One region of the Pseudoalteromonas sp. BDTF-M6 genome, then DNA from elsewhere that is predicted to be linked to it. Evidence: predicted binding sites of a transcription regulator. Region 1 holds the regulator's gene; each other region holds the start of a gene.
The links. Region 1 encodes sigma-54, which starts transcription at its own class of promoters, with help from an activator protein. Its sites were predicted from a motif close to GTTGGCACGNNNNTNGNNT; they were not measured.
Positions count from the first base shown of each region.

Region 2: a site for sigma-54 is predicted at 6,274-6,292, ahead of glnA (glutamate--ammonia ligase). Genes of this name have one in related genera too.
Region 3: a site for sigma-54 is predicted at 2,427-2,445, ahead of KD147_RS10905 (DUF3192 domain-containing protein). Genes of this name have one in related genera too.
Region 4: a site for sigma-54 is predicted at 2,573-2,591, ahead of KD147_RS04835 (YggN family protein). Genes of this name have one in related genera too.

Region 1 covers NZ_JAGXTQ010000002.1:343,915-351,902, forward strand. The annotation lists gene mgtE (magnesium transporter) at 1-938, opposite strand, end outside; gene KD147_RS05855 (HPr family phosphocarrier protein) at 1,100-1,366, opposite strand; gene rapZ (RNase adapter RapZ) at 1,372-2,217, opposite strand; gene ptsN (PTS IIA-like nitrogen regulatory protein PtsN) at 2,336-2,782, opposite strand; gene hpf (ribosome hibernation promoting factor) at 2,784-3,071, opposite strand; gene KD147_RS05875 (RNA polymerase factor sigma-54) at 3,097-4,584, opposite strand; gene lptB (LPS export ABC transporter ATP-binding protein) at 4,608-5,333, opposite strand; gene lptA (lipopolysaccharide transport periplasmic protein LptA) at 5,330-5,860, opposite strand; gene lptC (LPS export ABC transporter periplasmic protein LptC) at 5,850-6,404, opposite strand; gene kdsC (3-deoxy-manno-octulosonate-8-phosphatase KdsC) at 6,401-6,952, opposite strand; gene KD147_RS05900 (KpsF/GutQ family sugar-phosphate isomerase) at 6,952-7,920, opposite strand; gene KD147_RS05905 (calcium/sodium antiporter) at 7,932-7,988, opposite strand, start outside.
Region 2 covers NZ_JAGXTQ010000008.1:92,997-100,984, reverse strand. The annotation lists gene KD147_RS15795 (AEC family transporter) at 1-469, opposite strand, end outside; gene KD147_RS15790 (YacL family protein) at 713-1,093, shown strand; gene KD147_RS15785 (cyclic nucleotide-binding domain-containing protein) at 1,065-1,547, opposite strand; gene ntrC (nitrogen regulation protein NR(I)) at 1,563-2,954, opposite strand; gene glnL (nitrogen regulation protein NR(II)) at 2,973-4,025, opposite strand; gene KD147_RS15770 (DUF4124 domain-containing protein) at 4,113-4,646, opposite strand; gene glnA (glutamate--ammonia ligase) at 4,810-6,216, opposite strand; gene typA (translational GTPase TypA) at 6,704-7,988, shown strand, end outside.
Region 3 covers NZ_JAGXTQ010000004.1:223,666-231,653, reverse strand. The annotation lists gene KD147_RS10915 (PhoH family protein) at 1-778, shown strand, start outside; gene KD147_RS10910 (diguanylate cyclase) at 1,064-1,966, shown strand; gene KD147_RS10905 (DUF3192 domain-containing protein) at 2,010-2,387, opposite strand; gene KD147_RS10900 (D-2-hydroxyacid dehydrogenase) at 2,525-3,469, opposite strand; gene zntR (Zn(2+)-responsive transcriptional regulator) at 3,604-4,017, shown strand; gene KD147_RS10890 (SO_0444 family Cu/Zn efflux transporter) at 4,001-5,182, shown strand; gene KD147_RS10885 (1-acyl-sn-glycerol-3-phosphate acyltransferase) at 5,264-6,376, shown strand; gene KD147_RS10880 (DUF1289 domain-containing protein) at 6,456-6,701, shown strand; gene KD147_RS10875 (substrate-binding periplasmic protein) at 6,696-7,406, opposite strand; gene KD147_RS10870 (DUF3283 family protein) at 7,636-7,845, shown strand; gene KD147_RS10865 (GNAT family N-acetyltransferase) at 7,842-7,988, shown strand, end outside.
Region 4 covers NZ_JAGXTQ010000002.1:122,016-130,003, reverse strand. The annotation lists gene KD147_RS04860 (c-type cytochrome) at 1-245, shown strand, start outside; gene KD147_RS04855 (cytochrome b/b6 domain-containing protein) at 314-949, opposite strand; gene KD147_RS04850 (AzlC family ABC transporter permease) at 1,128-1,775, shown strand; gene KD147_RS04845 (AzlD domain-containing protein) at 1,772-2,071, shown strand; gene KD147_RS04840 (PA3496 family putative envelope integrity protein) at 2,098-2,286, opposite strand; gene KD147_RS04835 (YggN family protein) at 2,629-3,411, shown strand; gene KD147_RS04830 (aminotransferase-like domain-containing protein) at 3,408-4,871, opposite strand; gene KD147_RS04825 (DMT family transporter) at 4,969-5,883, shown strand; gene KD147_RS04820 (diacylglycerol/lipid kinase family protein) at 5,893-6,753, opposite strand; gene KD147_RS04815 (hypothetical protein) at 7,031-7,171, shown strand; tRNA gene KD147_RS04810 (tRNA-Ser) at 7,346-7,436, shown strand; tRNA gene KD147_RS04805 (tRNA-Ser) at 7,460-7,552, shown strand.

The DNA of each region.
Region 1 (7,988 bases):
AGGGTGGTTTCGAAAAAGCTGGCCACAAAGGCCGCCAACATGGCGGTAAGCAGGTTGACCCCCAACCAGATAGAGCGTCGCTTGGTACTTTTCACAACCGGGGCAAAGGTATCTTCTTCATCGTCAAGACCGGCGAGACTCAACATGCTGTGCTCGGCGCCTTCGCGGATGACGTCAACGATATCATCGATGGTAATACGACCCAGCAGGTGCGCCTGATCATCCACTACCGGGGCTGAGATCCAGTTATGACGTTCGAACAGTTGCGCCACTTCCGACTCGTCCATGGTAATGGGAATGACTTCGCATTCCTCGTCCATCACCTCGCGCACTATGGCATCGGGCATGGTGGTGAGTAGCGAGGTAAGCGGCAGTGAGCCTAAAAAGCAATTGTCTTTGTCGACCACATAGAGTTCATCCGTGCCCTCGGGCAGATCGCCCTTTAAACGCAGGTAACGCAACACCACATCGATGGATACGTCGGGACGGATGGTCACGGTATCCGTGTTCATCAAAGCCCCGGCAGAACGCTCCTGATAGGAAAGCGCCGTGGTTGCCCTGTCTCGATCCTGGCTATCCATGGCGTCGATTACGTCTTTATATACGGGCTCCGGCAGGCTTCGTAGTACTTCACCGAGGTCATCGTCGTCCATATCCTCGGTCGCCGCGGCAATGTGTTCCGGCTCCATGCGCGCAATGATGCTAAGTCGTACGTCTTCGGACAGTTCTTCGAGTACGTCACCCTGAACGTCGGGATCGACTAAGGTCCAGAGTTTAGAGCGCGTCTTATGGGGCGATGATTCGAGTAAAAGGGCGGTGTCGCAGGGAGCCGTTTTTGCTAGAAGCCGACGTACATGAACAAATTGACCGCTATTGAGTGCTTCAGTGATCTCTTGAAGTGGTTGGAGCGGGTTTTCTTGTTCAAAGGCTTCAGGCATAGGCATCCCTTATCAAAATATTTCTGCGGATGGATAACGTCCTGATAAGCAGGCACTTACAGGCGCCACATTAGTTTACCTTAACTCCCCTTAAGTTACCAAAGTAAATAACCGCTAGGGCCTGAACCGAGAGTGCTTATTTCGTATTACAGCGTGGTGAATTACTCTTGCTCGTGGAATTTTTCTGCGATGAGCTGGCCAATGGCGGCGAGCGCGCCTTCTTCGTCACTGCCTTCACATACGACTTTAACTTCCTTGCCCTGGCCGCTTTCAAGTAGCAACAAGGCCAGAACACTGTCTGCTTCGGCGCTTTTCTCGCCCTGATAGAGGGTGATCTTGGCGTCGAAGTTCATTGCTAATTGCGCCAGTTGTGAGGCGGCGCGGGCGTGCAATCCTAGCTTGTTTTGAATAACAAAGGTGGCTTCCATCAAGTCTAGCCCTCCTGCTCGCGGTGGCGAATTTTCACGTTAGAGTAGGTGTCCATAAAGCGCTCGCCCAGGGTTTGTGCCAGATAGACGGAGCGGTGCTGACCACCGGTACAGCCGATGGCGATGGTGAGATAACTGCGGTTATTGCGCTCTAAATGGGGTAACCAGGTTTGCACAAAGGTTTGAATTTGCCAGGTAAATTTTTGCACTATGCTGTGGCTGGCCAGGTAGTCTTTAACCGGTTGGTCGAGGCCTGTCAGGGGCTTGAGCTCGGGCTCCCAATGCGGGTTAGGCAAAAAACGGGCATCGAAGACATAGTCGGCATTTTTTGGGATGCCGTGTTTAAAGCCGAAAGACTCGAAGGTGATCAATAATTGTTTGTCTTTTTTACCCAGTACCTTTTCGCGGATCATCTCCGCCAACTGATGCACGCTTAACTCACTGGTATCAATGATAAAGTTGGCATGGGTGATTAAGACATCCAGCAACTGCTTTTCTTCCCGAATGGCCAAATCCAGAGGCAGATTTTGCATCGACAGCGGATGCAGGCGTCGGGTTTCCGAGAAGCGTTTGATCAGGGTTTGCTCGTCACTGTCGAGATAAAACAGGGTCGGTTGCGAGAATTCCGGCAAGTAGCCGAGGATATCGCTAAATTCTTGTTCTTCTTTGGGGAGGTTGCGAACGTCTATGCTGACGGCAATTTTATCGTAGTTGTCGGATACGCTGCGCACCAGGGCGGGCAATAGGTTGACTGGGATGTTATCGACACAATAGTAGCCGAGATCTTCTAACACATGCAGGGCGACGGATTTACCGGAACCAGAGCGCCCACTGACAATAATCAAATCCATTTATCCACACCCCTTGCCGAGCCTTTACGCCGGCATCAAGTTAAACACCTGAGCTATTTGAGCCTATCATCCTGGTTGAACTGCCGAGCTGTTCCGTCGAGCTTTGGGTAACTGCGCCTTAGGCGACCATTAACTGGTAAAGCTCTTGATCACTGGTGACCGCTCTTAACTGCTTACATAGCTGTTTATCTTTAAGTTTATCAGCAATTTTCGCTAAGGTCTTGAGATGTTGTTCACATTGATTGCCTGGTACGAGCAGTGCCACAAAGATATCTACGGGGCGGTTGTCGATGGCATCAAAATTGATCGCTTCACGGTTGGTAACAATAATGGCCACGGTTTGCTCTATGCCATCAAGACGACCATGAGGAATGGCAACCCCTTTCCCTATGCCTGTGCTGCCAAGCTTTTCACGGGCCAGGAGCGAATCCAGTATGGCTTGTTCGCTAAGGTGGGGGATATGCTGGTGGGCTACCTGAGAGAGGTATTCCAACATTCTTTTTTTGCTATTAAAAAGGACCGCAGCTTTGCTGCAGTCCTTGGAAAAAAGTAAATCTAAGCTCATTTTAATGACGAGACAATTTCTCTTTATGTTTGATTACCTGGCGGTCTAATTTATCAATTAAGCCATCGATCGCCGCATACATATCCTGGTGCTCTGCGGTGGCAAACAATTCGCCGCCGTTTACATGAAGTGTTGCTTCTGCTTTTTGTGTGAGTTTCTCAATATCAAGAATGACATGCACATTATTAATATGGTCAAAGTGACGCTCTAGTTTAGCAAATTTACTATTCACATAGTTGCGAAGAGAGTCTGTGATTTCTACATGACGACCGGTAAGATTTAATTGCATAAGCATTTTCCTTCTTGTCTAACGTCTATATCAAGCTTTTACGTTGATTTGACGGTGGAATGGCCAACGATTCACGATATTTTGCAATCGTTCGTCGAGCCACTTTGATTCCTTGCTCTGCTAGTATGTCGGCAATCTTGCTATCGCTTAACGGCTTGGCAGGATTTTCCGCGGCTACTAGCTTTTTGATCAATGCTCGAATCGCGGTGGATGAGCATTCACCTCCATTCTCGGTATTCACATGGCTGGAGAAAAAGTACTTTAACTCAAAGATCCCACGTGGCGTGTGCATGTATTTTTGTGTGGTAACGCGAGAGATTGTTGACTCATGCATTTCCACCATTTCTGCAACGTCATTGAGGACCATAGGTTTCATTGCTTCTTCGCCATGTTCAAAGAATGCCTGTTGTTGCTGAACAATGCAATTAGTTACTTTAAGTAAGGTGTCATTGCGTTGTTCCAGGCTCTTAATAAACCATTTTGCCTCTTGCAAGTGAGAGCGAATAAATTGGCTGTCACTTTGTGATTTGCAGTTGCGACCTAGAGATGCGTAGTGATCGTTCACACGTATCTTTGGCATGCTGTCGGGATTTAACTCCACCTTCCAGCGCCCCTTGACCTTCTTCACCGATACATCCGGGATCACATATTCCGACTCTTCACGCACTATGGTCGCGGCGGGCTTTGGATTCAGGCTGTGTATCAGTGTCATCACCTCTTTCAACTGCGCTTCTTTAAGCTTAGTCTTTTTCATTAAGGTGCGATAGTCACGGTTACCAAGCAAATCAATATAATTACAAACTACCTCTTTCGTCTCGTTAAGCCAAGGGGTTTGAGGTGAAAATTGATTGAGCTGGATCAACAAGCATTCTTGTAGTGAACGGGCGCCAATCCCAATGGGATCAAACATTTGGATGCGCTTTAGCACGGCTTCGATTTCGTCTAGCTCGATCTCTTCTTCCTGCTCATCATGGCTGATACTTTCGAGCAGTTCTTCGGTGCTAAGGGTAAGTAAGCCGTTGTCGTCGATGGCTTCGATAATTGCGGTGGCAATGGCTTCATCGGTGGCGCTAAAGGGCGTCAGTCGCAATTGCCACATCAGATAGTCGTGCAGGGTTTCCGTGGTCTCCCCCTGATAGATGGACTCATCATCCGGCATAGGCGCCGATGAAGCGACCGGGGCGGCGCTGATGTACTCGTCCCAGGATACGTCCATGGGCAGTTCGTCGCTGATCGAGTCATTATTTAGTGCGTCGGAACTTTCAACTTCGTCTTGATTGGTTGCGCTGTGTTCGCTTTGGCTGTCGCCGTCGGCCGCCGAGTTTTTATCGCGCGGCAGGTCGCTGTCGCCGTAATGCTCTTCTTCGATTTCGAGCAAGGGGTTCGCATCAAGTGCTTCTTGAATTTCTTGTTGGAGATCCAAAGTACTGAGCTGCAACAGGCGAATGGCCTGCTGCAATTGTGGGGTCATTGTTAATTGCTGGCCTAAGCGCAGCTGTAATGATTGCCTCATGTACTCTAACAATCCTTTTGTGATTAAAGCCTAAACTGCTCACCTAAATACACATCGCGTACGGTTTGGTCTGCTAATACCTGCTGGGGAGTTCCTGATGCGATCAATTCGCCATGGGAGACGATATAGGCAGTTTCACATACGTCTAATGTTTCGCGCACATTGTGGTCGGTGATAAGGACGCCGATGCCACGGTTGCGGAGGTGTTCAATGATTTTCTTTATATCTAGCACCGAAATGGGGTCAACACCAGCAAAAGGTTCGTCGAGCAGGATAAATTTCGGGTTAGCGGCCAAGGCGCGAGCAATTTCCACGCGTCGGCGTTCGCCGCCGGACAGGGCCATGCCTAATGAGTCGCGAATATGCTGGATGTTAAATTCGTCCAGCAAGCCTTCCAGCTCGCTTTCACGGGCGCTTTTATCAAGCTCCTTGCGCGTTTCCAAAATCGCCATCAGGTTTTGATAGACGGTTAATTTACGGAAAATCGACGACTCCTGTGGCAAATAGCCTATTCCCAAGCGAGCGCGCGAATGCATTGGCAGCAGGGTGATGTCCTGCTCGTCGATACTGATCATGCCCTTGTCGCTCGGCACCAGGCCCACAATCATGTAGAAGGTGGTGGTTTTACCGGCACCGTTAGGGCCAAGCAGACCGACTATGCTGCCGGCTTTGACTTCCAGACCCACGTCCTTGACCACTTCACGGCCCTTATAGCTTTTCGCCAGTTTGCGCGCCTTCAGCGTGGTCATGGTTGTTCCTTCTCTTTCTTTTCGTCGGTTTGTGGCGTTAGTGTGGTTCGCACTCGGGTGCTCGAATCTTTATCTTTTTCGGCACTGATTAGCTGCTTGTTTATATCATAGCTGATCGTCTCGGCAACGATCTGTTGATCGGCCATGGCGATTTTGGCGGTACCCGAGATTTGCAGCATTTGCGTGGCCACGTCGTAGCGAATTTCCTTGGCAGAGGCGGTGATCTGGGTGCCATCGGCCATGGTTTCACTGTAAATAGCTGGGTTGCCGGTGGCGATAAGCAGCTGCTTGTTATCACCTAGCTCCGGGCGACGGTGGGCCTCAAGGCGATCCGCCTTGATCTCTCGTTGACCATGAACAATGTGCACATTTTTATCAAAAATAGTGATGTTTTCTTTGATCAGCGCTTGTTGTTTATCGGCGTCGATCTGTACTTCCGTCACCGCGCTTGGTTGCTCTGCCCAGGCATTTACAGCGCCTAGTCCGAATCCCAAACCTATGATTAATGCTTTGAATTTACTGGTCATAATATACCGTTCGCGTATGTTTTATTAGTTCCACTATCTCTGTATTGATATCTGCTTTCAAGCCCTGACCGGTGATCAGTAGATCCGGTCCCCTGAGCTCAACACTTTGTTCCGACTCCATACGTTGGGCATCAATGTCTATTTGGATAGCTGCTGCTTGGACCTTTTCGATCATTGCCCCTGGTATTAAGTTGGTGGCGATGACGTTGTTTTCCAAGATCAAAATATTGTTATTGTAGAGCGTTGCCTCGTCGGCGGTGACACGCCAGCGTTCACCGTCGTTATACAGGGTAAACACAGGTTTTTTGAAGTGGGTAAAACCCAGTTCGTCGAAGAGCTCCATATGTTCAGCATATACGGTGTGGCTTAACGCGCCCTGATCGTTGTAGCTGCTTTGTCGCAGCCCGGTAGCAATGTAATCCGGGATGGCAATGGTGTCGCTGGTGCTTTTTACCGTTTTTTCCGATTGCATATAATAGGGCGCCCACAGCCAGGCCATGAGCGCAATAAAAACGATGGATATCAGCACCCGCGCCATGTTCATGAGCTGGTGCCCTCGGTGCCCAGGCTACCGCCCTTGGCCAGTATCAGCAGGTCGGTGAGTTCGCGTACCGCACCAAAGCCGCCTGGCAGCATAGTGGTGTAATGGGCAACACGTTTCACCAAAGGGTGCGCGTCATTCACGGCCACGGCAAAACCCACCTTTTCCATTACCGGCAAATCCGGACCATCATCGCCGATATAAGCGACCTGTTCGTCATTCAGATTGAGGGTTTGCTTGAGTTCGGCGTAGGCGTCGAGTTTATGTTCACGGCCCTGATAGATATAAGGGACGCCCAGGCTTTCCATACGGGTTTGCACTATCTGAGACTGGCGCCCGGTGATCACCGCGACTTGGGTGCCGCTATTCAACAAGGCCTTAATGCCAAAGCCGTCTTTGGTGTTGAAGGCTTTGAGCTCTTCACCCTGATTGCCGAGATAGATGCGACCGTCGGAAAACACCCCGTCGATATCACAGATCAGTAACTTGACCGCTTGCGCTCGTTGCCAGGCATCCTGGTCGATGGGCTGATACAAATCGGAAAATTGCATTAGATCACTCCCGCTCGTAGTAGGTCTTGCATATTCAGGGCGCCTACCGGGCGACGGGCCTGATCGATGACGATAAGGCCGTTGATACGCTTTTGTTCCATGATATTAAGCGCCTCGGCGGCCAGCATATTGGCGTTGGCCGTGGTGCAGTTCGGTGTCATCACCTCAAGCAGGGCGGTGTTATGAATGTCGATGCGTTGCTCCAGCACGCGGCGCAGGTCGCCATCGGTAAACAATCCAACCAGTTGTTGGTCGTCATTGATCACCGCGGTCATACCCAGACCTTTACTGGAAATTTCCAATAAGGCTTCTCTTATGCTTTGTGATTGGTGCGAGCGAGGCACGCTATCGCCGCTGTGCATCACGTCGTTGAGCGTCAGCAATAAACGTTTGCCTAGACTGCCGCCGGGATGAGACAGGGCAAAATCATCGGCGGTAAAGCCTTTGGCTTCGAGCAGGGCGACGGCGATGGCATCGCCCATGGCCAAGGTTGCCGTGGTACTAGCGGTAGGGGCCAGGCCCAAGGGACAGGCTTCCTGAGAAACGCCGATACAGATATGCAGATCCGCTAAAGTGGCCATACTGGACTGGGGATTGCCGGTCATTGCCACCAGGGCGGCGCCAATGCGTTTAATCACCGGGATAATACTGACAATTTCATGGGTCTCGCCGGAATTCGAGATCAACAAGACCACATCCTGTGCCGTGATCATGCCCAAATCGCCATGACTGGCCTCTCCCGGGTGCACAAAAAAGGCCGGGGTGCCGGTGCTGGCCAGGGTCGCGGCAATCTTGTTTCCTATATGACCGGATTTACCCATGCCGACAACGATAATGCGTCCGGCGCAGGCTTTCATCAGTTCACAGGCCTGAATAAACTGCTCGTCTAAATGCTGTAGCTGCTCTTTAAGACCAAGAACTTCGGTCTCTATCACCCGTTGGGCGGAAGCGATGTAGCTTTGTGTCATATACGCTTACTCTATGCTATCTGACTAAAAATATATCCTTGGTAGGCAAAAAATGCGACCAGCAACAT
Region 2 (7,988 bases), on a different contig from region 1:
AAGCATAGGTCAGTAAAAATAGCAGGGCGCTGTGAAAGGTTATAAGCACAAACACGGTGGCGGCAATGTCCTTGCCCAGTGCCTGAATCGCAATGGGAAGACCGATTAAAACTGTGTTGGAATAGCTGGCCCCCAGTGCCAGCACCGCTCCCTGTGCCCAGTCTCCGCAGTAGGACTTATAAAGAATCAGCATCAGGGTGAAGATCAGTACAACCGGAATATAAAAGCTCAGCATCAGCTCCAGGCTAAGCACACTGCTTAGCTGTGCCTGCGCCATATTGATAAATAAAAACACCGGAATACTGATGTAAAAGATAAAGCGGCTGATACCGGAGAGTTGCTCGCCGTTAAGAAAGCGCAGTTTGGCACAGGTAAAGCCGACTCCGGCGATAAAAATCAGTGGAAAAATAATGGCAAAGGTATCGAGCATGGTGATAGTAACTAGCGGTACATGAAGAGATTTTAACATGCTCAGGGAGTAGACCGGACAACTAATTCCCTGGGCAATAGTTAAGTATATGATCGGAGATAGCGCTGGATAAATGATGTGATAACAAGGCGGAATTTTTCTTATGTAGTTATTCTCCATAGAAAAATCCCAACACAGTGAGCATGATATTTAGCCCGCTAGAATGATTAGCTATTTAAGTTAATTGGTTAAAGCTATGCTTGTTGGTATGATGCGCGCCTTATTCGCAAGGGCCTAAATACTATGGAATATCAGCTATATTCTGATCCCCTTTGGGGCAAGCGTGTGAAGCTCAGTGACGAGCACCGTTTGGTGGCGCGCTGGTTCAACGATGAGTTATATGACAATGATGAACTGTTACAGCGTTTTCAGCAGGCGCTAAACCAGGAGTCGTCACGAAGTTCGGCGAACGGCGCTCAAGAGCTGGTGATCAACGGTAAAGAGATGCGGGTAGTGATGGCTCACGGAGAGGTGCTTTTTGAAAGTCACGGTTTGCATCATGGTGAGGATGACCTTGACGCCTATGCCGCGGATGAGCTCGTGCTGGATGAGTCTGAATTAGTTGCCGCGTGTGGCATTGAAGACCTGCTCGCCCTTATGCAGGCGTGGCAGACGTTTCGCTAACATCACCATTATGGGAGCTGAGCTTGGCAATACGCTCACTCATGCCGACAATCAATTGATCTTTTATCTTTTCCCGCACCACAACCGGTAGCTTGATCAGCGCCTGTGGATCTATGGCCAGCACTACGGTATCGATATTGGCGCGGGCATTGGTGCTGCGCTCTCTGTGGCTGATAAAGGCCCCTTCACCGACAAATTCGCCGGGATGAATATGACCCAGGTTTTTATTATCATGCTGGCGAAAGACGATTAATTCACCGCTGAGCACGATATAGAGGTACTGGTTCTGTTGCTCATGCTGTTTAAACACATATTGCCCCTGGCGCACCATATACCAATGCGAAAAGGACTCCAGCAGCATTTGCCGCTCGGCCAGCTCAAAATCGCGGAAGAAGGGCACCCTGTTAATGATTTCCATGCGTTTAAACATGGCGATGTTTTCCAGTAGTCTCATAGCCTTTTACGCCTGTTAGGACGTGGTAATATTGCGCTCTTTTAACTTACGCGTCAATGTGTTGCGTCCCCAACCAATGCGCAGCGCCGCTTCTTGCTTATGACCACCACAGCTGGCCAGGGCCGATTTGATCAGGCGCGTTTCCAACTGAGCCTGAATATCGGGCCAGACATTGTCTTTGCCTTGTTTAAATTCGTTGTTAAGCCACTGCTGGAATAGATCCAGCCAGTCGGCATCGACTTCCTGCTCGGTGTTGGCACTGAGCTCAGGCGGCAGATCTTCCGCACCTATATATTCCCCCGGCGCCATAACCGTGAGCCAGCGGCAGGTATTTTCGAGCTGTCTCACATTACCCGGCCAATGGAACAGTTTCATCTGCTCACACGCCTGTGGGCTTAGGGTTTTACTGGCCACCTTTAATTCCTGGGCGCTTTTGTTGAGGAAGTATTCGGCTAACTGCTCTATGTCTTCGGTGCGCTCGCGCAGTGGCGGCAATTTTAAACGCACCACATTTAAACGGTGGAATAAATCTTCCCGGAACTTGCCCTGTTGCGCCAGGCGCTCTAAATCCTGGTGGGTGGCGGCGATGATGCGCACATCCACCTTAATGCTCTGGTGGCCGCCAACGCGATAAAACTCACCGTCGGCCAGTACCCGCAATAAGCGGGTTTGCACGTCCAAAGGCATATCGCCGATTTCATCGAGGAACAAGGTGCCGCCATTGGCTTGCTCGAAGCGTCCCTTGCGTACGCTGTCGGCACCGGTGAAGGCACCTTTTTCATGGCCAAAGAGCTCGGACTCCACCAAATCCTTGGGGATGGCGGCCATGTTCAGGGCGATAAAGGGGTTATCCTTACGTGGGCTATGTTGGTGCAAGGCACTGGCGACCAGTTCTTTACCCGTACCAGACTCGCCGTTGATCAGTACGCTCATACTGGAGGCGCTGAGCTTACCTATGGCGCGAAAGACCTCCTGCATGGCTGGCGCCTCGCCGATAATTACCGAACGCTTTTGTTCCTTGGTGGCTTTTTTAGCTTTCTTTTGCGAGTGGGCACGTACGGCGCGATCAACCACGTTGACCGCTTCTTCCAGATCAAAGGGTTTGGCCAGGTATTCAAAGGCCCCTTTTTGAAAGGCCTGCACCGCCGAGTCCAAATCCGAATGGGCGGTCATGATGATCACCGGTAGATTGGGGTTCTCTTCGCTGATTTGCTCTAACAAGGCCATGCCGTCCATTCCGGGCATGCGTACATCCGAGAGCAGTACCGCGGGCTGAGAAAAGGTCAGGGCGGTTAATACATCCTGGGCGTTATCAAAGCTTTCCACCTGAAAACCGCTGCGCGTGAGCGCCTTTTGCAGCACAAAGCGAATCGATGCGTCGTCATCTACCAACCAAACAGATTTCATCATAGCCCTCTTAGCCGCTTACAGTGGCAAGTACAGTGTAAACTCAGTATGGCCCGGCCAGCTATCGCACTCGATAAAGCCTTGATGTTGATCGATCAAGGTTTGTGCTATCGACAGTCCCAATCCCGAGCCCCCTTCCTTATTGGTGACCATGGGATAAAACAGGGTTTCCTTTACCTCGGGCGCTATGCCTGGGCCATTATCACAAATTTTGATCTGCAGGGCTTTTTTGAGTGTCGTATCGTAGCGGCGCACATGATAGCGCACCCGGGTCGATACCTTAATTTCGCCTCCGGCACTGAGCGCCTGCATGGCATTGCGCACTATGTTAAGGAGGACCTGCTGAATTTTATCGCCGTCAACCACCACATCCGGAATGCTCGGGTCGTAGTCTTTAATTAGCGCAATATCTTTATTGTTATCCAGCACGCAGAGCTTTAATACATTCTCGAGGGTTTGGTGGATATTGGTCGCTTGCTTTTGTAAGCGTTGGTTTGGTCCCAACAACCTATCCACCAATTGTCTTAATCTATCCGCTTCGTGAATGATTAGCTGTGCACACTCATCGCGCTCCTGCTGATCAACCTCATATTGCAATAATTGCGCCGCTCCGCGAATTCCACCGAGGGGATTTTTAATTTCGTGCGCTAAATTGCGGATCAGGGTTCTGGCCGCCTGATGTTGGTGCATTTGGTTGGAAGCCTGATCGAGGCGAATTTCTTCATCCGTTTGGCGGATTTCAAGCAGTAAAAATGCTTCGCCGTGGTAATTAATTCTGCGACTATTGAGCGCTAAGTTGGCATGGCGGGTATCGACAAAAACCACGTCAGCCCTGTGCTGGTGGCAATCCACCCCTTGCTTGAGGGTGTAGTTGGCGATGCGCTCAAGCTCCACCGAGTGATAGTTAAAAAGCGAGGTGAAGGGTTGGCCTTGAATGCGCTTTAGGCCCTGCCCAAGCAGTTCGGTGCAACTGGTGTTGGCATAAACCAGGTTAAAATCTTTATCTAAAATTAATATGGCAGTATGCAGGTTTTCCCACATCTGTTGGAAAAAATCGCCGTGAAGTTTCATCTTTAGTAGTCGGTTGCACCAGTATGGTGCAACTATCTTAGCAGGTTTAAGGAGGAGTGCGCAGCTATTTCCTTGGCGCCACTCCGGTTAAGGGCCGGTGATCACCGAACGGCGATGCATAAAGAAGGTGACGGACTTGGAGCTGGCCAATACCTCGCCCTCACTATTGAGCAGCTTCAATACCAGGTTGTGCTCACCGCGATCGACGTCACGCAGGGCAAAAAGGCTGGAACTTTGTGGCTCGCCATAGGCTTGACCGTCCATAAACAGCTGGACGCTGTGCCCTTGCAAAAACCTTGGTTTCACCTGCCCGCTGATATGCACCGAACCTGTGTTGTCTCGGATGGTTTCTTCCTGCGTCGGAGAGGTGATGGTGATATTAAACTTTACCGCCTCCAGTTCGTCATCGGTTTCGTCGAGAACACTGGTGTCTATGGTGGGCATGTTCATGATCGGCGCGTTCAGGGTGACTTTTTCCGCCCCTTTACGCGGGGTGTCAGAAAACACCAATACGCCATTCTCATCCTTGTAAACGTAGATGCTTTTGCTCGGTGCGGCCCATGCTGTACTGAGAATAGATAGCAGCACGACCATGCTTAAAATATACAGCCTTGTGTTCACGTGAAATCCTATTTTATGGTTGTTATTCTTATAGTTACCAAAATAAGCCAAGTTATTGGCTAAGTGTTAACTTTAGTCCAAAGGTTGTATTTTTTCCATAAAAAAAGCCTGCAGAGCAGGCTTTGAGAACACACATGATATAACTAAATTGTCATTATCTAGTTTATACGCTGTAGTACATTTCGAACTCAACAGGGTGAGTTGTCATGTTCAGCTTTTCAACTTCTTGTGACTTAAGCGCGATATAAGCGTCGATTAGGTCATTAGTGAATACGCCACCTTGAGTTAGGAACTCACGGTCTGCATCTAGACAAGCAAGGGCTTCGTCTAGTGAAGATGCAACAGTTGGGATTTCTGCCGCTTCTTCTGCAGGTAGGTCGTATAGATCCTTGTCCATGGCATCGCCAGGGTGGATCTTGTTCTTAATACCGTCAAGGCCAGCCATTAGCATTGCAGAGAAGGCTAGGTATGGGTTAGCCGTTGGGTCAGGGAAGCGCACTTCGATACGACGACCTTTTTCCGAAGGAACCACAGGAATACGGATAGAAGCAGAACGGTTACGTGCTGAGTAAGCAAGCATTACCGGCGCTTCGAAGCCTGGAACTAGACGCTTGTATGAGTTAGTTGAAGCGTTAGCGAAGGCGTTGATCGCTTTAGCGTGCTTGATGATACCACCGATGTAGTAAAGAGCTTCTTCAGAAAGACCGCCGTACTTGTCACCAGCGAAGATGTTTTTGCCATCTTTACCTAGTGATTGGTGACAGTGCATACCAGAACCGTTATCACCTACGATTGGCTTAGGCATGAAGGTTGCCGTTTTACCGTAAAGGTGCGCCATGTTGTGGATAACGTACTTCATTTCCTGAATTTCGTCCGCTTTCAATACCATGGTATTGAAGCGAGTAGCGATCTCGTTCTGACCTGCTGTTGCTACTTCGTGGTGGTGTGCTTCAACAACCTGACCTAGCTCTTCAAGAACTAGACACGTTGCGCTACGCCAGTCTTGTGAAGAATCAACAGGTGCAACCGGGAAGTAACCGCCTTTAACGCCTGGACGGTGACCCGTGTTACCGCCTTCGTAATCTTTATCTGAGTTCCAAGACGCTTCTTCGGCATCGATTTTGTACATAGAGCCAGACATATCGGTTTTGTACTTCACGTCGTCAAACAGGAAGAACTCAGGCTCTGGACCGAATAGTACAGTGTCAGCGATACCGGTAGAGCGCATGTACTCTTCGGCACGCTTAGCTACTGAACGGGGGTCACGCTCATAGCCTTGTAAAGTTGAAGGCTCAACTACGTCACAACGTACGATAAGTGTGGTTTCTTCTGCGAACGGGTCAAGCTTAGCGCTGTCAGCGTCAGGTAGAAGCACCATGTCAGATTCGTTAATGCCTTTCCAACCAGCGATTGAAGAGCCATCGAACATCTTACCTTCTTCGAAGAAATCTTCGTCTGCTTGGTGATGTGGGATAGAAACGTGCTGTTCTTTACCCTTGGTATCGGTAAAACGTAAATCTACGAACTTAACGTCATTTTCTTTAATAAAAGTTAAAACCGTATGAGACATGTGTCCTCCAACTAGGAATATTTTGTGTGCTGCATGTTACTGCAATTGTGCGCTAGTAAGCTTAAAGCGTGCCAACTTTTCAACCTTCTATTTATAAAGGGTTTTTTGTAAATATAATTTCTGGCTTTAGTTTTTTTGCACCTTTTTGGTGCGCTGTTGCGTTATTTTAGTGCGTACACATTTGCACTGCCGAGGCGCGGCCGAGGCGTGTTAGTCGCCCCTTGTTTGTTAGTTAAACACCTTCGCTTTTCAAGATACATAGGTTAGCTGAAAAATACCTGCTAAGATTTTCGCTGTGGTTGATTTTTATCCACTTTAATGGCGTGTTGTGACAATTAGGTCACAGTCACAGAAAAATAATGTTGGATAAACTTTCATCTAGTGACGTTATAAGGGATAATACGCGCCCTTTTAAACCCAACGCTGGTAGCTGTTTGCCGGGCGTGGATCATCTAGGAACAATGAGGCTTGCCTCTTAAGTAGATATATGAGCATCGAAAAGTTAAGAAATATTGCGATTATCGCGCACGTTGACCATGGTAAAACGACTCTGGTTGATAAATTGCTTGAGCAATCGGGCACACTGCAAACTCGCGGTGGTAACGAAGAGCGAGTGATGGACTCCAACGACATTGAAAAAGAGCGTGGCATTACCATCCTAGCCAAAAACACGGCAATCAACTGGAAAGATTACCATATCAACATCGTGGATACTCCGGGACACGCTGACTTCGGTGGTGAAGTAGAGCGCGTACTATCGATGGCTGATTCTGTACTTCTTCTTGTCGATGCTCAAGAAGGTCCTATGCCGCAAACGCGTTTCGTAACGCAGAAAGCGTTCGCACAGGGTTTGAAGCCAATCGTTGTTATCAACAAAATCGACAAGCCGGGTGCGCGTCCTGATTGGGTAATGGACCAGGTTTTCGATCTATTCGACAACCTAGGTGCGACCGACGAACAGCTAGACTTTAAAGTGATCTACGCATCGGCTATCAATGGCTGGGCGACGCTTGATCTTGATGAGCCATCAGACAACATGGAACCCATGTTCGAAGCCATCATCAATGAAGTAGAAGCACCGGATGCGGACCCTCAAGGTGCACTGCAAATGCAGATCTCTCAGCTTGATTACAACTCTTACGTAGGTGTAATCGGTGTTGGTCGTATCAAACGCGGTACCGTGAAGGTGAACCAACAAGTAACTGTGATTGGTGCTGATGGTAAAACGCGTAACGGTAAAGTAGGTCAGGTATTGACTTACCTAGGTCTTGATCGTCACGAAGCGCAAGAAGCCACTGCGGGCGACATCATCGCTATTACCGGTCTTGGCGAGCTGAAAATCTCTGACACTATCTGTGACGTAAATAACGTTGAAGCACTTCCTCCGCTAAGCGTAGATGAGCCAACGGTAACCATGACTTTCTCTGTAAACACCTCACCGTTTGCAGGCCAAGAAGGTAAATACGTAACGTCACGTAACATTTTAGAGCGTCTAGAAGCCGAACTAGTACACAACGTAGCGCTACGCGTTGAAGAAACGGACAACCCAGATAGCTTCCGTGTATCGGGTCGTGGTGAACTACACCTAGGCGTATTGATTGAAAACATGCGTCGTGAAGGTTACGAGCTGGCGGTATCTCGCCCTGAAGTAATCCTTCGTGAAGTTGACGGTGTACTTGAAGAACCGTATGAAACGGTCACCATTGACTGTGAAGAAGAACACCAAGGTTCAATCATGGAGCAGCTTGGTCTGCGTAAAGCGGAAATGACCG
Region 3 (7,988 bases), on a different contig from region 1:
GTTGGTGCCGGATGTTTTTGCCAACGAATATCTGCTTGATGAAACCGGGCATTTTGCCGCTCGGGTGGTGGAGTATAACGATACCCATATCACCTTAAAAGATCTCGGCGTTGAACGCTTAATGTCGCGTAATGCCTGGGGTGTTAAGCCAAAGAATATCTACCAGGGCATGGCCATGGATGCCTTACTCGACCCCGATGTTGAGTTGGTGCTGCTGACCGGCCCGGCAGGCTGCGGTAAAACCATTCTAGCTTTGGCCTGTGCACTGGAAATGATCATCGAAAAAGGCGTGTACGATAAATTGATTGTAACTCGTAACACCCCGGAAATAGCCGAATCCATCGGTTTCCTCCCGGGTACCGAGGAAGAAAAAATGGCGCCCTGGCTGGCAGCGATCACCGACTCTTTGGAGGTGTTACATAAGAGCGATGAAAACCCCATATCCAGCCGCAATTACATTATGGAAAAGGCTAACATTCAGTTTAAGTCGGTGAACTTTATGCGTGGGCGCAGTATTCAGAATGCCGTGGTGCTGTTGGATGAGAGCCAAAACCTCACCGCCTCACAGTTAAAAACCATTATTACCCGCTGTGGCGCCGGCACCAAACTGATTTGCTCCGGCAACCTGGCGCAAATCGACAGCAGCTATTTAACCCCGCTGACTTCGGGTTTAACCTACATTGTTGAGCGCTTTAAGGACTTTGAGGGCAGTGCGACGGTTAACCTCAATGGCGTGGTGCGCAGTCGTTTAGCCTCTTTTGCTGAAGAAAACCTATAGCTATCAGTACAGTACACCGTCTATTATAGGCGGTGTACGCATTGCTTTTGTCCACTAATCAGGTATGGTTAGCTCCATAGCGGCGCCATGCCAGTAACTTATTGGCATGCTAGATTAAACAAAAAACCACCTTGGTAACAAAAACTACCGTAAAAATACCAAGTAAAGATCACTAACTCGGTCTAAACTGGTAGCAAAGGTGCGCTAAACAAATAACAAATACAGCTCAGCGGCAGGCCTGCACGGCACGGATTGTTGGGCAAGGTATAGCAAACAGGAAGGCTCATGAAGTCAGCAAAAATTCTCATTGTCGACGATGACGAATTAAACCAAGTGATTTTAACCAAAACCCTCACCCCTCAATATCAGGTGCATTGCGTGAATGATGCCGAGGCCATGTTTGCTTGGCTCGAGGAAAACACCGCCGATTTAATCTTGCTGGATATCATGATGCCGGGCATGGATGGCTACGAGGCACTGAGGCAGTTAAAACACGATGATAAAACGCAGCCCATTCCTGTCATTATTATCTCCGCCAATGATTCCTGCGGCGATGAAGCCAAGGGTCTTGAATTGGGTGCCATGGACTATATTACCAAGCCCTTTGGCAGTGCCATTGTGCGTGCCCGGGTGAAAAACCAACTTACCATCAAACAAAAAAATGACCTGTTGGAAATGCTGGCCAGTATCGATGGTTTAACGGAAATCCCAAATCGCCGTTATTTTGATGAGCACTTTGCCCGAGAATGGCGCCGCAGCGTGCGTGCCGGTTTGCCCCTGTCTGTGCTGTTGATCGACATCGATTACTTTAAGCGTTACAACGACAGTTACGGCCATCAAAAGGGGGATGAGTGTTTGAAGAAGGTGGCCTCCGCCTTGGTCAACAATTGCCAGCGTGGCAGTGATTTCATCGCTCGTTACGGTGGTGAAGAGTTTGTGGCTGTTTTGCCGGGCAGTGAGGAGCATACCGCCATGGCATTAGCCAATAAGCTGTGCCGGGTTATCAGCGAGCTGAATATTCCTCATATTGATTCACCCATTGCCGAGCACATCACCATCAGCATTGGTGCCACCACCTTTAACGGCGACAACAGCGACAGCTGCGAAATGGCCTTGATCGAAAATGCTGATAAGGGCATGTATCAGGCCAAGCAACAAGGGCGCAATGGCGCTGCGTTCTACGGTTAAAAAAAAGGCCGCCGGGTTATAAACGGCGGCCTGGTTCCTTTCTTTACAGCTTACCGACCAGTGCCTGATAGGCGCTGTCGCCAACACTGATCAAACGACCGGTTTTAAATACTAAGGGCGTGCATTCGTTTTTGCCGATCTTGCCATCGGATTTAACGCTTTGCGTGGCATAAAACAGCACCTGATATTCTTCTCCCTGATGGGCAAAGGATTCACTGAAATCCGGTGTGCCCAGAGTTTCTTTGACTACCATGGCGCTGTTACCTAGATCAAGATGGGCAATATAGTCGCGATTTTGTCGCTGTTGTTTTTGCCAATCGCTTGATGCCCAATGGGCGTCTGCTTCACCGTCATTCACGGAAACGATACAACCGCCCAGTAGGGGTAGGCTGATAAGGGCGCAAAGAAGTGCTTTTTTCATTGTGTTATCCAATTTTTTATTATCTGGTAGGCAGTGATATATCAAATACAGTGCCAGATTTTTATTTTTATATTTTTCAATAGGTTGAATTTTTTCGCTCTAGTCTGATTGGTGCTATTACTAAAGAGTTAGTGAATTTAACCAACGCGGTTACGAACTTCACCATCGGCAAATGCACGAATATTTAAGGCCAGCTGGTGGATAAGCCGGTCTCTGGCTTGTGCCGAGGCCCAGGCAATATGGGGCGTCAGTAGCAGGTTGTCACCCTGGTAGCGTACCAAAGGGTTCGCCGGGTTGGCCGGTTCTTCACTGAGCACGTCTAAGGCCGCGCCGCCCAGGGTTCTGTCGGCCAAGGCTGCCGCCAGATCGGCTTCGTTAATAATGGCGCCACGAGCGGTATTGACCAGCACCGCACTTGGCTGCATTAAGGCCAGAGTGTCGCGGTTGATTAATTGCTCTGTCTCGCTATTGAGTGGGCAGTGAATACTGACGATGTCCGCCTGCGCCAGTGCTTCTTCAAAGGCGATGCGACCGGGACGAGGGGCGTGACCGCAGCGCTCGGCAATGAGCACATGCATATCAAAGGCGTTGGCCACCTTGGCCACGGCCTGCCCCAGTTCACCATGACCAATAATGGCGATTTTTTTACCCGCGAGCTCGGCGATATCATAATCAAGGCGGCAAAACATCTCGCTTTGTTGCCATGCACCGCGACGACAATCGTCAATATACCTATGCAGGTTATTAAGCAGCAAAGAGATAAGGGTAAAGGTATGCTGCACCACGCTGGCGGTGGAGTAGCCGGCGACATTGCACACCACAATGCCTTGTTCTTTGGCGGCGGCAAGATCTATGTTGTTGGTGCCGGTAGCGGCGACGCAAATGAGTTTTAGTTTTGGCAGTGCGTTTAGTTGCTCGGCGCCAAGCTGCACCTTGTTGGTGATCACCACCTCGGCGTCGGCGCAGCGCGCAACGACATCCCGTGCTGATGTGAGTGCATGGCTGTGAAACTCTCCTAAAGCGGCAATCGGTGCCAGTGAGTTTGCTCCTAAGGTGTCGGCGTCTAACATGACGATGTTCATTTGTGCTCTCCAAATAGGCTAGTGGCGCTAGTTTTTCATGGACCGGCGATTAGCGCAAAATTAATCCTTGACCTTAGTGTTAACTCTAAGGTTTATAATGGCCGCTAATTGAACAGCACAGAGGGAGAGTGTAGATGCGCATAGGTGAATTGGCCAAGCAGGTGGAGATGAGTACGGACGCGCTGCGTTATTATGAGCAGCAAGGGCTATTGAGTGCGCCGCAGCGTAATGCCAGTGGCTATCGTCAATACGGGCGCAAACACATGGCGCAATTGCGTTTTATCCGTCGTGCCAAGGATGTTGGTTTTAGTTTGGAAGAAATTGCCGAGCTGTTAAAGATAAACTTCGAAAAGCAACAGCACAGTTGTCAGGAAGTGAAAGATTTAACCTTGAAAAAGCGTGAGCTGGTGGCCGAGCGCATCGCCGAATTACAGCGTTTCCATGCCTCGCTGTCACAACTCGCCGAGCAATGCTGCGGCAGTAGCGCACCGGCGCAACATTGTTCGATTCTTACTGCCCTGGAGGACGTAGATGGACTTACTCAGTAATTTTTGGCAACTGTTTGTGCTGTCAGCGCCTTGGCTGATGCTGGGTCTGCTGCTTGCCGGATTAATCAATGTGTACTTGCCCGCTAACTTTCTTAATCGTCACCTCGGCAAAGAGGGTCTCTGGACCACGGTTAAGGCGGCGCTGATCGGGGCGCCCATGCCGCTGTGCTCCTGCGGGGTTATCCCGGCGGCAGTCGGACTCAGAAGGGCGGGAGCGTCAAAAAGTGCGACTACATCCTTTTTAGTCTCGACGCCGGAAACCGGGGTCGACTCGGTGTCCGTTTCCTATGCGTTATTGGGCCCCTTTATGGCGGTGATCCGGCCGCTCGCCGCCGTTTTCAGCGCTATTACCGCCGGCTTGCTGGTGGGGCGTGAGGGCAGCTCGGAGCAAAGCGTAACTGAAAGTTCGACACCTAAGCAAAGTGCGTGCTGTGCTTCCACGGCCAAGGCGACGTTTGTCGAGAGCCCTGCGAGTTGCAGCGCCGTCCGGGTTCAGCCCGATGAGCAAGCAGTCAGCTGTTGCCCCTCTCAAGCTCAGCCTACACGAGAAAAAGCCGCTTGTTGTCGCGCCGATGCAGAGGCTTTAGCACCGACAAAACCTGCTCAAGCAGCTGCTTTCACCAAGTTCAAGCAAGCGCTGCACTTTAGCGCCACCAAGCTTTTGAGCGACACCGCCTTATGGCTGATGATTGGCCTTTTTTTCGCGGCCCTGGTGCAAACCTATGTACCCACCTCTTATTTAAGCCAATGGGGCAATGGTATTTTGGCCATGACGGTGATGGTGCTGATCAGCATCCCCATGTATATTTGTGCCACCGCTTCTACGCCGATTGCCGCCGGTTTGCTGTTGGCTGGGGTGTCGCCCGGAGCGGTGCTGGTCTTTATGTTGGCCGGACCGGCTACCAATATCGCCACCTTAGGGGTAGTTGGTAAGGAGCTGGGCCGTCGCGCCGTTGCCGCTTATTTAACCGGGGTGATAGGCGTGGCCTTGTTGTTTGGCTTAATCACCGATTACCTGGTTGATGAATTCGGCTTTGAGGTGACGCCACTGGGTGAGCAGCATCATGAGGTGTTGCCGCCCTGGTTGGAGCAAGGCTCCGCGGTTATCTTGAGCCTTTTACTGCTACGTTTACTGTGGCTAAAATTCAGTCGCTCTCACTGGTAAGAGTTGATAAACTTAGCGAATAAATAAAGGGCGCGATACAATAGGCGCCGTTTTTTTGCCTGCAGTAATAAGGTGAGCACCGTGGATAAGTATGCAGATATAAGACCTTACAACGATGACGAAGTGGCGGCAGCCGTAGCTCGGCTGATTGCCGATAATGCCTTTGTTGATCTCATTGCTAAGCACAACTTGCCTGCTTGGTTGGCATCAATGCGTCTTATTTCGCGACCGCTGGTACGTAGGCAGTTACAGCGCAAATGGGGTCAGGTTAGCTCCGTAGAGCAGGTGCAGCTTGAAGTGGTGCACTACCTGGAGCAGATAGTGAATAACACCACGGCCAAGGTGACCTTTTCCGGCCTTGATGAGTTGGATAAAAACCAGGCTTATTTATTTATCTCCAATCACCGCGATATCGTTCTGGACCCGGCCTTGGTGAACTTTGGTTTGCACCAGCACGACATGAACACGGTACGCATCGCCATAGGTGATAACCTGCTGCAGATCCCGTATATCACCGAATTAATGCGCTTAAACAAGAGCTTTATCGTCAAGCGCTCGGCCAAGGCGCCAAAAGAAATGCTGAAGGCGCTGACCCAGCTGTCGGCCTATATTTATGACTCATTGAGCGAAGGCCATAGCATCTGGATTGCCCAGCGAGAAGGGCGCACCAAAGATGGTTTCGACCAAACCGATCCGGCGCTATTGAAAATGCTGCAGCTTAACGGCCGTAAGCAAAAGAAAGACTTTGCCGAGTATGTGCGCGAGCTCAAAATTGTGCCTGTGTCTATCTCCTATCAGTACGAACCTTGCGCCCTGTCCAAAGCCAAGGAGCTGTATCATAAGAAGCACCACGGCGAGTATGTAAAGTCGGCGGGTGAAGACATCGAAAGCATTGTCGAGGGCTTTACCAGCGATAAGGGTCATGTACATTTGGCGTTTGGTCAGCCTATCGGCAACGACTGCAGCACCCCAGAAGACTTGGCAAAAACCATAGACAAGCAGATTGTGGAGTCTTTCTATCTGCATCCGGGCAACTATATTGCCGCCAAGCATGCCAATGCGGTGGTCGACTCCGAATCAGAGGATGTGAAGGCCTTCGCCAAGCGTATGGAGGCCATCCCCGAGCATTTGCGCGACCTGGTTACGGCGATTTACGCCAAGCCGGTATTACGCAAAGAAGAAATGGATAAGTAACTTTCACTGGCAATTAGGCGCCTCAAGCATTAACGTTAGAGATAGGGTTAGGTTTTGACCTTGATGCTTTGAAGTGCCTATGCAACAGCTTGAAATATTCTCCATCGATAGCCCCTGTAAGGGGATCTGCCAGGTCAATAGTCGCGGCTATTGTCGTGGTTGTTATCGGTCGCGAGAAGAGCGCTTTCACTGGAATCAGTTAAGCGATGCACAAAAGCGCCACGTCAATATGCTGTGTCAGCAGCGTTACAAGCGTTTCCTCGCGCGTCAACAGGAGCAAGGACAACAGCCTCCGTCCATGGAGCAGGGCGAACTCGACCTATAACCCGTGTTTTTTACGCAATTGCGCCACCACACCACTGGCCTCTAATCCCTGCAACACAGCGAGAAGCTTGGGAATTTTATCCTCATGGCGCTTATGCACGTAATGATAGCTGTAATAATCTTGCAGGTGATGACGAGCAAAGGGCTGCTCGGCGCGATAATGGAAGCCTTGCTGAAGATGGAAATCAAGCAGCACCACCGCATCCACCTGATTTTGAGCCAGAAGATTTAGCTGCGCCGCCACGCTTTCCAGTTTAATGATTTGGCCATTGAAATTATTGCTATGCAAGTATTGTTCGGTAACCGGGTAGCCATTGCGGATAGCGACCCGTGACAGCTCCTGCAGGCTGCAATAGTGGCAGCGGGTAAGCATAAAGAGCTCAAACTTAAACAGCGGAAAGTCCACCCGCAGCAGATTCTCATAACGTGATTCGATATTGGCGATACGCCCTAACTGACCGTCTAATTCCCCCTTATCGGCCGCCGCCAAGGCCAAGGGGTGATCAAAGTCGATGATCTCCAGTTCATAGCCGAGCTGAGCGTAAGCGTGTGACATCAGGTCGATGACAAAACGCGCCTGCGCCGTGTCCATCGGCCTGTTAAAGGTCATCTTAGTGCTGTTGGTTGCCCCGTAGGCGTTACCCAGAGAGCATAATAGAGCTACTAGCAGCAACCGCGGCAGCACTAAGGCAAAGATGTGTTGCATAAATACCTGCTGGCGTAACACTGCGACCTTGAAGAAAAAATTAGCGGAATAAGGGGGCAGTGGTTATCATTATTTTCATCAATCACATTGTTAAAATTATGTGATGTATTTTTCTATTTTAGGTAACCTAGGGTAGAAATACCAGCCCTAGCTTAGGCGGGGTTCCATACACCCTGGGTACTATCTGTTATAGTATAGGTCGTATCAGTTATTAAATAGTGTTGCAGCGATGAGTGTCAATCTTTGCCTACTTCCGCGAGAAGAGAAGTACCGAATTCAATTGGATTACGAAGCGTCATTTTGGGCGTATCAAATTATTCGTGGCAAAAACGCCCGGGATAAGGTGTATGAAGCCATCAATATGCGTCCGCTCTCGGAACAAAGCTACCTAAAGCAGCAATTTGAACATTTTCTGGCGATGATGAGCGCATCGCGATGAACTCCCCCTTGGCGCAACGCTTACCTGCTCTTGCCACCCCCCTGGTTAACAAGTTTTATGATCGGGTGGGTGCGCGAGGTCGCGCCAATAAACAAGACCTGCTTTGGGTGGTGCGTTGCGACAATGAAATCGTCGCGGCGGCC
Region 4 (7,988 bases), 220 kb from region 1:
ATGCCGCAGCACTATCGCAAATGCCTTGGGAAGCCTTCGGTGCTGGCACAGATAAGGGCGACACCAGCGCACTTCCGGCCATCTGGGAAGACCGTGCTACCTTTGACGCTAAGGCCGATGCCTTTGCAAAATACGCACAAGAACTAGCAGTAGCGGCGCAAAGCGGCGACAAAGAAACTATCGTACCGGCTTTCCAAAACTGGGCGAAAGGCTGTAAAGACTGTCATAAGTCGTTTAAAGACTGAGCTCTTTAAGCAATAAAAAAACGGCGCAATAAGCGCCGTTTTTTGTGCCCGGATATAACTGAGCATTGCTACAGCAGGGCTTGCAGCGGCTCATATCCCCAGGTTGTTGCCAGCACACCCAATAAAACGGCAAAAAGAGCAAAGGCCGGCCAGCTGGCTTTCAGTCGTGCGGCGTTGCTCACTTGCTGATTACGGCCGGTCACCATAGCCGGGACCAGTTTTTTACCACGCAGGGCATAAACAATAATGGCGACAAGGTGCAAACCTATGGCGATTAACAGCCAATCAAAATTCTGATGATGCAGCGAGGAGGCCCATTCAACCCACTCATAAGAGACGTATTGCACCAAGGGACCGTCAACCATAATGTCGTCGGTGGCCATCAGGCCGGTAACCAGTTGCAACAAAATTAAGGCAAAGAAGACCAACACCATATAGCTGCCGGCGGCATTGTGTCCGGGCGTTAAATGCTTGGCCTTGAGTGCCTCTGCAACCGCCTTAGGGCCGTGCAGTAACGCCGATAGCCGTGCGGTATCACTGCCAACCAGGCCCCAAATTAAACGCGTTACCAACAGCGCCAGGGTGATATAACCCAGTACAAAATGCAGCTCCATGGCTCCTTCCTCGGCGGAGAAATATAAGCCGACTAAACAGCTCACCAGGGCCCAATGGAAAAACCGTATATATCCATCCCAAACTTTCATAACTGCTCCACTTCTTTTGCAATAGCCGTGATTATGCCAAACTCTAGCGTCGGTGCGAAATCAACTTGGTTATTTTTTAACTATGAGTAATTCAATGGGCCATGCCAAAGGCTACTCCAGCCACACAAAACGCGCTGCTAAGCTGCGGCAAAGAGCCTTTATTAAGGGGCAACTCGATATGATGCCCCTTAACCTGGCCGTGCTGCCCTGGGGGCTATTATGCGGCTCGCTGGCGATGCAGAATGGTTTTAGCCTTATAGAAGCGCAACTGATGTCTTTATTGGTCTTTGCCGGCTCGGCACAGTTGGTGGCCATTGAGCTGATAGCAAACGACACTCCCTTACTGACCATAGCCATCACCACCTTTATCATCAGCTCACGGCACTTTTTATATGGCTTGGCCATTCGCCAGAAGGTGATCGCGCAACCCCTCAGGTGGCGTTTGCCGGTGAGTTTTGTGCTGACCGATGAGCTCTTTGCTTTTTCTCACCACCCTAAGGCTTATCAGACCCAAGTGCGGCTAATCTATGCCCTCAGTGCCGGTTTTAGCTTTTATGTCGCTTGGAATATCTGGACCCTGCTGGGCATAGTCGCGGGGCAATTGCTGCCGGACTTAACCAATCTCGGGCTCGACTTTGCCATTGCCACCACCTTTATCGCCCTGGTGATCCCGGCCATTAAAAATTGGCCCACTCTGGCGTGCGTGTTGGCATCAGGGATAAGCGCCGCGTTACTGAAGTCCTGGGGAGTGGAATTGTGGTTGGTGTTTAGCGCCCTTATTGGCATGAGCTTTGGCTATGTTCTCAGCCGCGGGGAGCAGCCATGATCACCACCATCTTGCTGATGGCGGCCATTACCTTTGGCAGCCGTTATTTGTTTTTACACCGCGCCCTGCCATTTCGGGTCGGCCCTAAAATGCAGCGTTTTTTAAGCTTTAGTGCCCCGGCGGTGCTCACCGCCATCTGGGTGCCTATTGTCGTGTTACCCGGCGGACAGTGGCAACTTAGCTACAGCAACCCGTATCTTGTCGCCGCTCTCGTTGCCATCATTACCGCTTATAAAAGCCATAGCATCTACGCCACCACCATACTGGCCATGGCGGTCTTTTTTGTGCTGCGCTAACAACAAAGGGGCCAAAGCCCCTTTAATTATTCATTCAAATAGTCGTCAAAGTCATCGCTACCAAGATGCTTTCTTAGCTTTCGCTGCTCCAGGTAGTCGTCCAGCTTTTTCTTAACTTTGCGCTTGCGACGGTCATTTTGATTGCGTCCCATCGCTTCATATTCATCTGCAACAAATTCGTCTTCAAACGCATCATAGGAATATGTTTTACCCACAATACACTCCAATAAATCTAAATCAGTTCTCACCCTTCCCTTACTTGGGTCCGGCGAATTCAGGGCTAGGCGCCTTCGAGTGAATAAATAGCCGCTAAAGCCCAAACTGAAAAGTGAGATTTTTTTATCGTTTCGACAAACATCTTTTATTAATCATTCTCGACTTCAAAATAACCCGGCTTACCGCCGTTGTTAATTTCGCTAAATGTTAGCCATAGGCACTAACCCTGGCCTCAACCGCCTTAACGCCAAAAACACAAGATTCTGATTTTTAATGATTTTATTATTTGGCATCGAAATTGTATTGCTCATTAGGTCAACAGAATAACAGGAAATATCATCATGAATACCAGCACGCTAGCCATAATCTCTGCCCTTAGTCTTTCAGGCACGGCCATCGCCGGGGAAGCAAATTCGCTGTCGTTTGGCTCTGAGCAATGCAACATTGAATTTAAAAATGATGTGCGTATCGAGCCGCAACGCCTACAGATCACCAATGCCAATAACCAACACCTGGTGTATAGCCATGGCTTGCTTGAGGTCGATGGTCAGCCCGTTGAGTTAAACGCCGAGCAGCAACAGGCCTTGGCAGATTACACCGACAAGGTTCGTACCTATATGCCCGAGGTGGCCCAGATAGCCCTGGATGGCGTGAAAATAGCCGGAGTGGCATTAGAAGAAGTCGGGGCGGCATTTGGCATCAGTCACAATGAAGCGCTTAGCGATTTGGTCGACAATATCGGCGTCAATATTGAGCAAACCTTCTACCAGGACGGTGCCTTTGTGATGGGTAAACAAAGCTTTGAACAGCTAGGTGATGATATTGAAAGCCAGTTTGACGAAGACTTTGAACAAGCCGTAGAACAGGCCATAGTGCAGTCTATCGGCAGCATCTTTATCGCCCTGGGCTCTGAACTACTGGGTTCGGGCGGCGACATGGATGAGTTTGAGCAACGCATGGAGCGCCTTGGTGAGCAGGTCGAGCAAAGAGTCGAACTGCAGGCCGCTCATATTGAAGAGCGTGCCGATGCGCTATGTCATTCGTTTAGCGAACTGGCGCAGCAGGAAGCACAATTACTTAGCATGATCCCTGAACTGAGAGAGTATCAGCTGCTAGGCAACTAAGCTTTAGCCTTTGCCTTACCCTTTTGCACTTGCAGGCAGAGCGCCCCTAACCGGGCGACTGCCTTTTCTACTTCCTCGCTCCACGGCACCCCAAAGCTCAACCGCAGACACTGGCGATATTTATCGGTAGCACTGAAAATAGCCCCGGGAGTAATGCTGATCCCAGCCTCCAAGGCCAGATGAAACAAGGCTATCACGTCATATTGCGCCGGCAGTTGCAACCACAACACGCAGCCCCCTTGCGGGTTGGTCATCCGGGTCCCCGGCGGGAAATGTCGCTGCACTAAGGCACGCATTCGCTCTTTATTGAGCGCCAGGCGCTGGCGCATAACGCGCAGGTTTTTATCGTAATCGCCGCTATTCATAAATTCATACAGGGTCCACTGATTCATCAGTGAAGAAGCGCAGCTCATGGCACGCTTTAAGCGTCGCGCCTGAGGTGCAAATTTTCCAGCGATGATCCAGCCCACGCGGTAGCTTGGCGCCGCAGTTTTTGACAGCGACGAACAGGTGATCACATTGCCCTTGGTGGAATAATACTGTGCCGGTTTGGCACCATCTTGCTCGTAGGCTAGCTCACCATAGACATCATCTTCGATAAGCACCGCGCCTTGCTCTTCCACCAAACGCACCAAACGTTGGCGCCGCTCCTCGGGCATTTTCGAACCCAATGGATTGCTTATACTGGTCGAAAAGATACAGGCCTTAATATCGTGCTCAGCAAACGCCTGCTGCAAATCATCGACGCACACGCCCTGCTGTGGACACATGGGAATTTCAATCACCTTGAGCCCCAGGCTTTCCAGCATTTCAATAATGCCAAAATAGCAGGGTGACTCGATGGCGACGATATCGCCCGCCTGGGTCACACATTGCACCGCGATATGCAAGGCTTCCTGGGCACCGTTGGTGATGATCAACTCATCACTGTTAACGCCGATAGCAAAATCCAGATAACGATTGATAATCTGTTTTTTCAGCGCCGCAAAACCATCCAAGGGACCATAATTGATCGACTGATGCCCGGCCACGTTCATCACCTTACGCATGGTGCGACTTAACACCTTGTCGGTGGGGTTCACCGCCACCGGGTTGGCGATCCCCAAGGGCACCACGGCGGCGCGATGGAGGCCATCAAATACCTGCTCTATCAAAGCCTGCTTATTAACCGCCACCGGTTGGCGCGCCAGTTGAATGCGACGGGGCTGGTGACATTGCTCGGAGCCGGCATTGAGATAGAAGCCGGATTTTTCTCTGGCACTGATCACGCCCTGACGCTCGAGCTCTTGATAGGCTTGCTGAATGGTGGGAATGCTAATGGATAACTTTTGTGCCATCGAGCGTAAAGACGGCAGCTTTTCACCCGCACTTAAGGTGCCATGCGACTGCATATCTTTAATCAAGTCAATCACTTGCTGATATAGATAAATATTACCTTGCTTATTAATAATGCGCGACATAGCAAATCTGTACAGGTGTAAAATAATGTTTTCTGTTTATGTACAGTATACAGAATAACTTTAAAATACCAGCTTTAATTGCCTCGAGAAAAACGCCATGAACAACGCCCTGCTGTATTTTATTACCGTCCTGATCTGGGGCTCAACCTGGCTGGCCATCGAATTCCAGCTTGGCGATGTCGCGGTGCAGATTTCGCTGTTCCTGCGCTTTGCGATTGCCGCCGCCATTATGTGGACTTATGTACTGCTTAAAAAGCTGCCGATGCGCTTTAGCGCCCGCGATCATGGCTTCTTTACCCTGCTGGCCCTGTGTAACTTCGGCGCCAACTACCTTATTCTCTATTGGGCGCAGCATTATCTGACCTCGGCCATGAGCTCCATCGCCTTTAGTACCTTGCTGTTGATGAATATCCTCAACACCCGCTTGTTCTTTGGCAAACCCATAGCCAAACGCATCTATTTTGGTGCCTTGTTAGGCATAGTGGGCATAGTGATCTTATTCTGGCCGGCCATCGCCACCTTAGATCTCAGCAATGAGCTGTTAATTGGTCTGTTATTGTGTTTGGCTGGCACACTCGTGGCTTCCATTGGCAATATGGTCAGTGTGCGCAACTCCCATGCTCAGGTCGGCGTGCTGCAAGGCAATGCCTGGGGCATGCTGTACAGTGCCCTAGGCTTGGCATTTTTTGTTTTACTCAGTGACGTCAGTTGGGACTTTAGCACCGCCGGCATGGGTTATTGGGTATCACTGCTTTATTTGAGCACCTTTGGCACGGTGATCGCTTTCGCCTGTTATTTTGTCTTGCTAAAGAATATCGGCCCGGAAAAAGCCAGTTATGTGATTGTGCTCTTCCCACTTGTGGCGGTCATTTTAAGCACCCTGTTCGAGGGCTTTGTGTGGCAGCTCAATACGGTCTACGGCTTTGTGTTTGTCCTTCTGGGCAATGCTATCGTCCTGACACCTTTCGATAAAATTGGCCATTTTTTCAAACGTACACAAGCTCCGGCTTAAAGCATCTGCCTAGAGGGGTAGAACAAAGTGCAGGGCATCGCGCTGCACGCAAAAGAGCGCTGGTGTGGTGCCAATATACTCCCCATCAGCCTCTATCCCTATGTTAGCGGTGTGCACATCAAGCTGGGATACAGGGACTATGTTGACCTGTTTAAGCCGAGTGTGGGCCGCAAAATAGCTCAAAATCAAGGCCTGCACCTGCCGCCAAAATGACGCGGCGCCTATTTGCACGCAACTCAATTGGCCATCATTAATATTCGCCTCAGGCGCCAGGCACATGCCGCCACCAAAATAACGGCCATTGGCCAGACACATCATCAGTAGCCTTTGCTCTTGCTTCTTGGTAGTTGAAAACTGCAATAACGAAGGGGCATAACGATACAGCATTTTCACCCCCTGCCACGCATAGCTCAAATGCGCCCAGCGGCCACGTTTATTTTGGCTGGCACCGACAACCGCGGCATCGTACCCCACGCCTGCGACATTGATAAAGTAGCGCTCGTTCACCTTACCCAGATCTATGGGTACACACCGACCCGCGATGGCACCCTCTATCCATTGCTGCTCGGAACAGCGCCATTGCCGAGCAAAATCATTACCACTGCCACAGGGAACAAGGGCAACCTCAACATCACTGTAGGCAAAGGCATTCGCGGCCAAATTGAGCGTGCCATCACCACCGAGCACAATCACCCGCGCGGTGGTGGGGATATAGCTTTGCAATCCCTGTAAGTCGGCGTAAAAATCACCGCTGGTAGCCACCTCAACATGGGATATGGATAGCTGCTCCAACTGCTGACGAACTGTTTTTAGCTGTGCCTTTGCTTGCAGCGGATGATAAAGCAGTAAATAACCAGCCTGATGATTCAAAACACCCACCTATAACAAATATGGTTTATCTGAATAAATATGCACGATATTTTAAAACAGTGGCTGCCACAAGCTAAAACACCTTGATTAATGTACCTTTACCTAGGTTTTGACTTAAATATTCATGCAAAAACCACTTCAACCCAAGCTTAATAAAACATTAATCGCATAAGTAAAATTTATCCGAAAGGGCCAAAAATTATCGTTTTATTTTTAACCAGAAGAGCTGCAAAATACACTTGTTTTCAACCACAGGCACAACCCGGAGCAAGCGACCATGAATCCAGTAAACACCCTAAATCAAACAGCAGCCAGTCACGTAGCAGTTAAGCCAAGCAAGCGTAAGGCAAAAATGATGGCCAAGCTAAACCGCTTTGGTAAAGAGCTCGCTCTTAGCGGTGTTGTGCGCTACAAGTAATTAATTACACTAATGTTACTACTCGGTATTACCGGCTAGGTGCTAAGACCCAACTAGCTTAGCACCTAAAACCCCCTCTCTTTACAGCTAGCACACTGAATTAGCACAAAAATCAAGCAAACGATTCATTATCTATTTACACTGGCCACAAGCCTCAGTATTATCCTACCCCATGGAGAGATGGCTGAGTGGTTGAAAGCACCGGTCTTGAAAACCGGCATAGGTTAATAGCCTATCTAGGGTTCAAATCCCTATCTCTCCGCCAAATTTATCAAACTGATTCGCGCCGGAGAGGTGGCCGAGTGGCTGAAGGCGCTCCCCTGCTAAGGGAGTATAGGGTTTGTAGCTCTATCGAGGGTTCGAATCCCTCCTTCTCCGCCATTAGTTTTAAAAGAACCGCCTTTACGGCGGTTTTTTTTATAACTAAATTTCGAGCAGGCGGACTTGGTTCGAACCCTTGTTCGACAAAATGTCAGGAACATTTTGAGCCGCGCAGGCGCCCGTAGGGGCGAGTGCCTGGAGGCACGAGCGCTCATCCCTCCTTCGGCGTCTCAAAACTGCGAAGTATTACTTCGGTTTCTGAGACCCTTCTCCGCCATTAGTTATAAAAGAACCGCCTTTACGGCGGTTTTTTTATAACTAAATTTCGAGCAGGCGGACTTGGTTCGAACCCTTGTTCGACAAAATGTCAGGAACATTTTGAGCCGCGCTGCCGCCTATAAGGGCTAGCACAGGGACGTGCTAGAGCTACAAAATGCCTGGAGCATTTTGAGCCGCGCAGCCTCCTATAAGGGCTAGCACAGGGACGTGCTAGAGC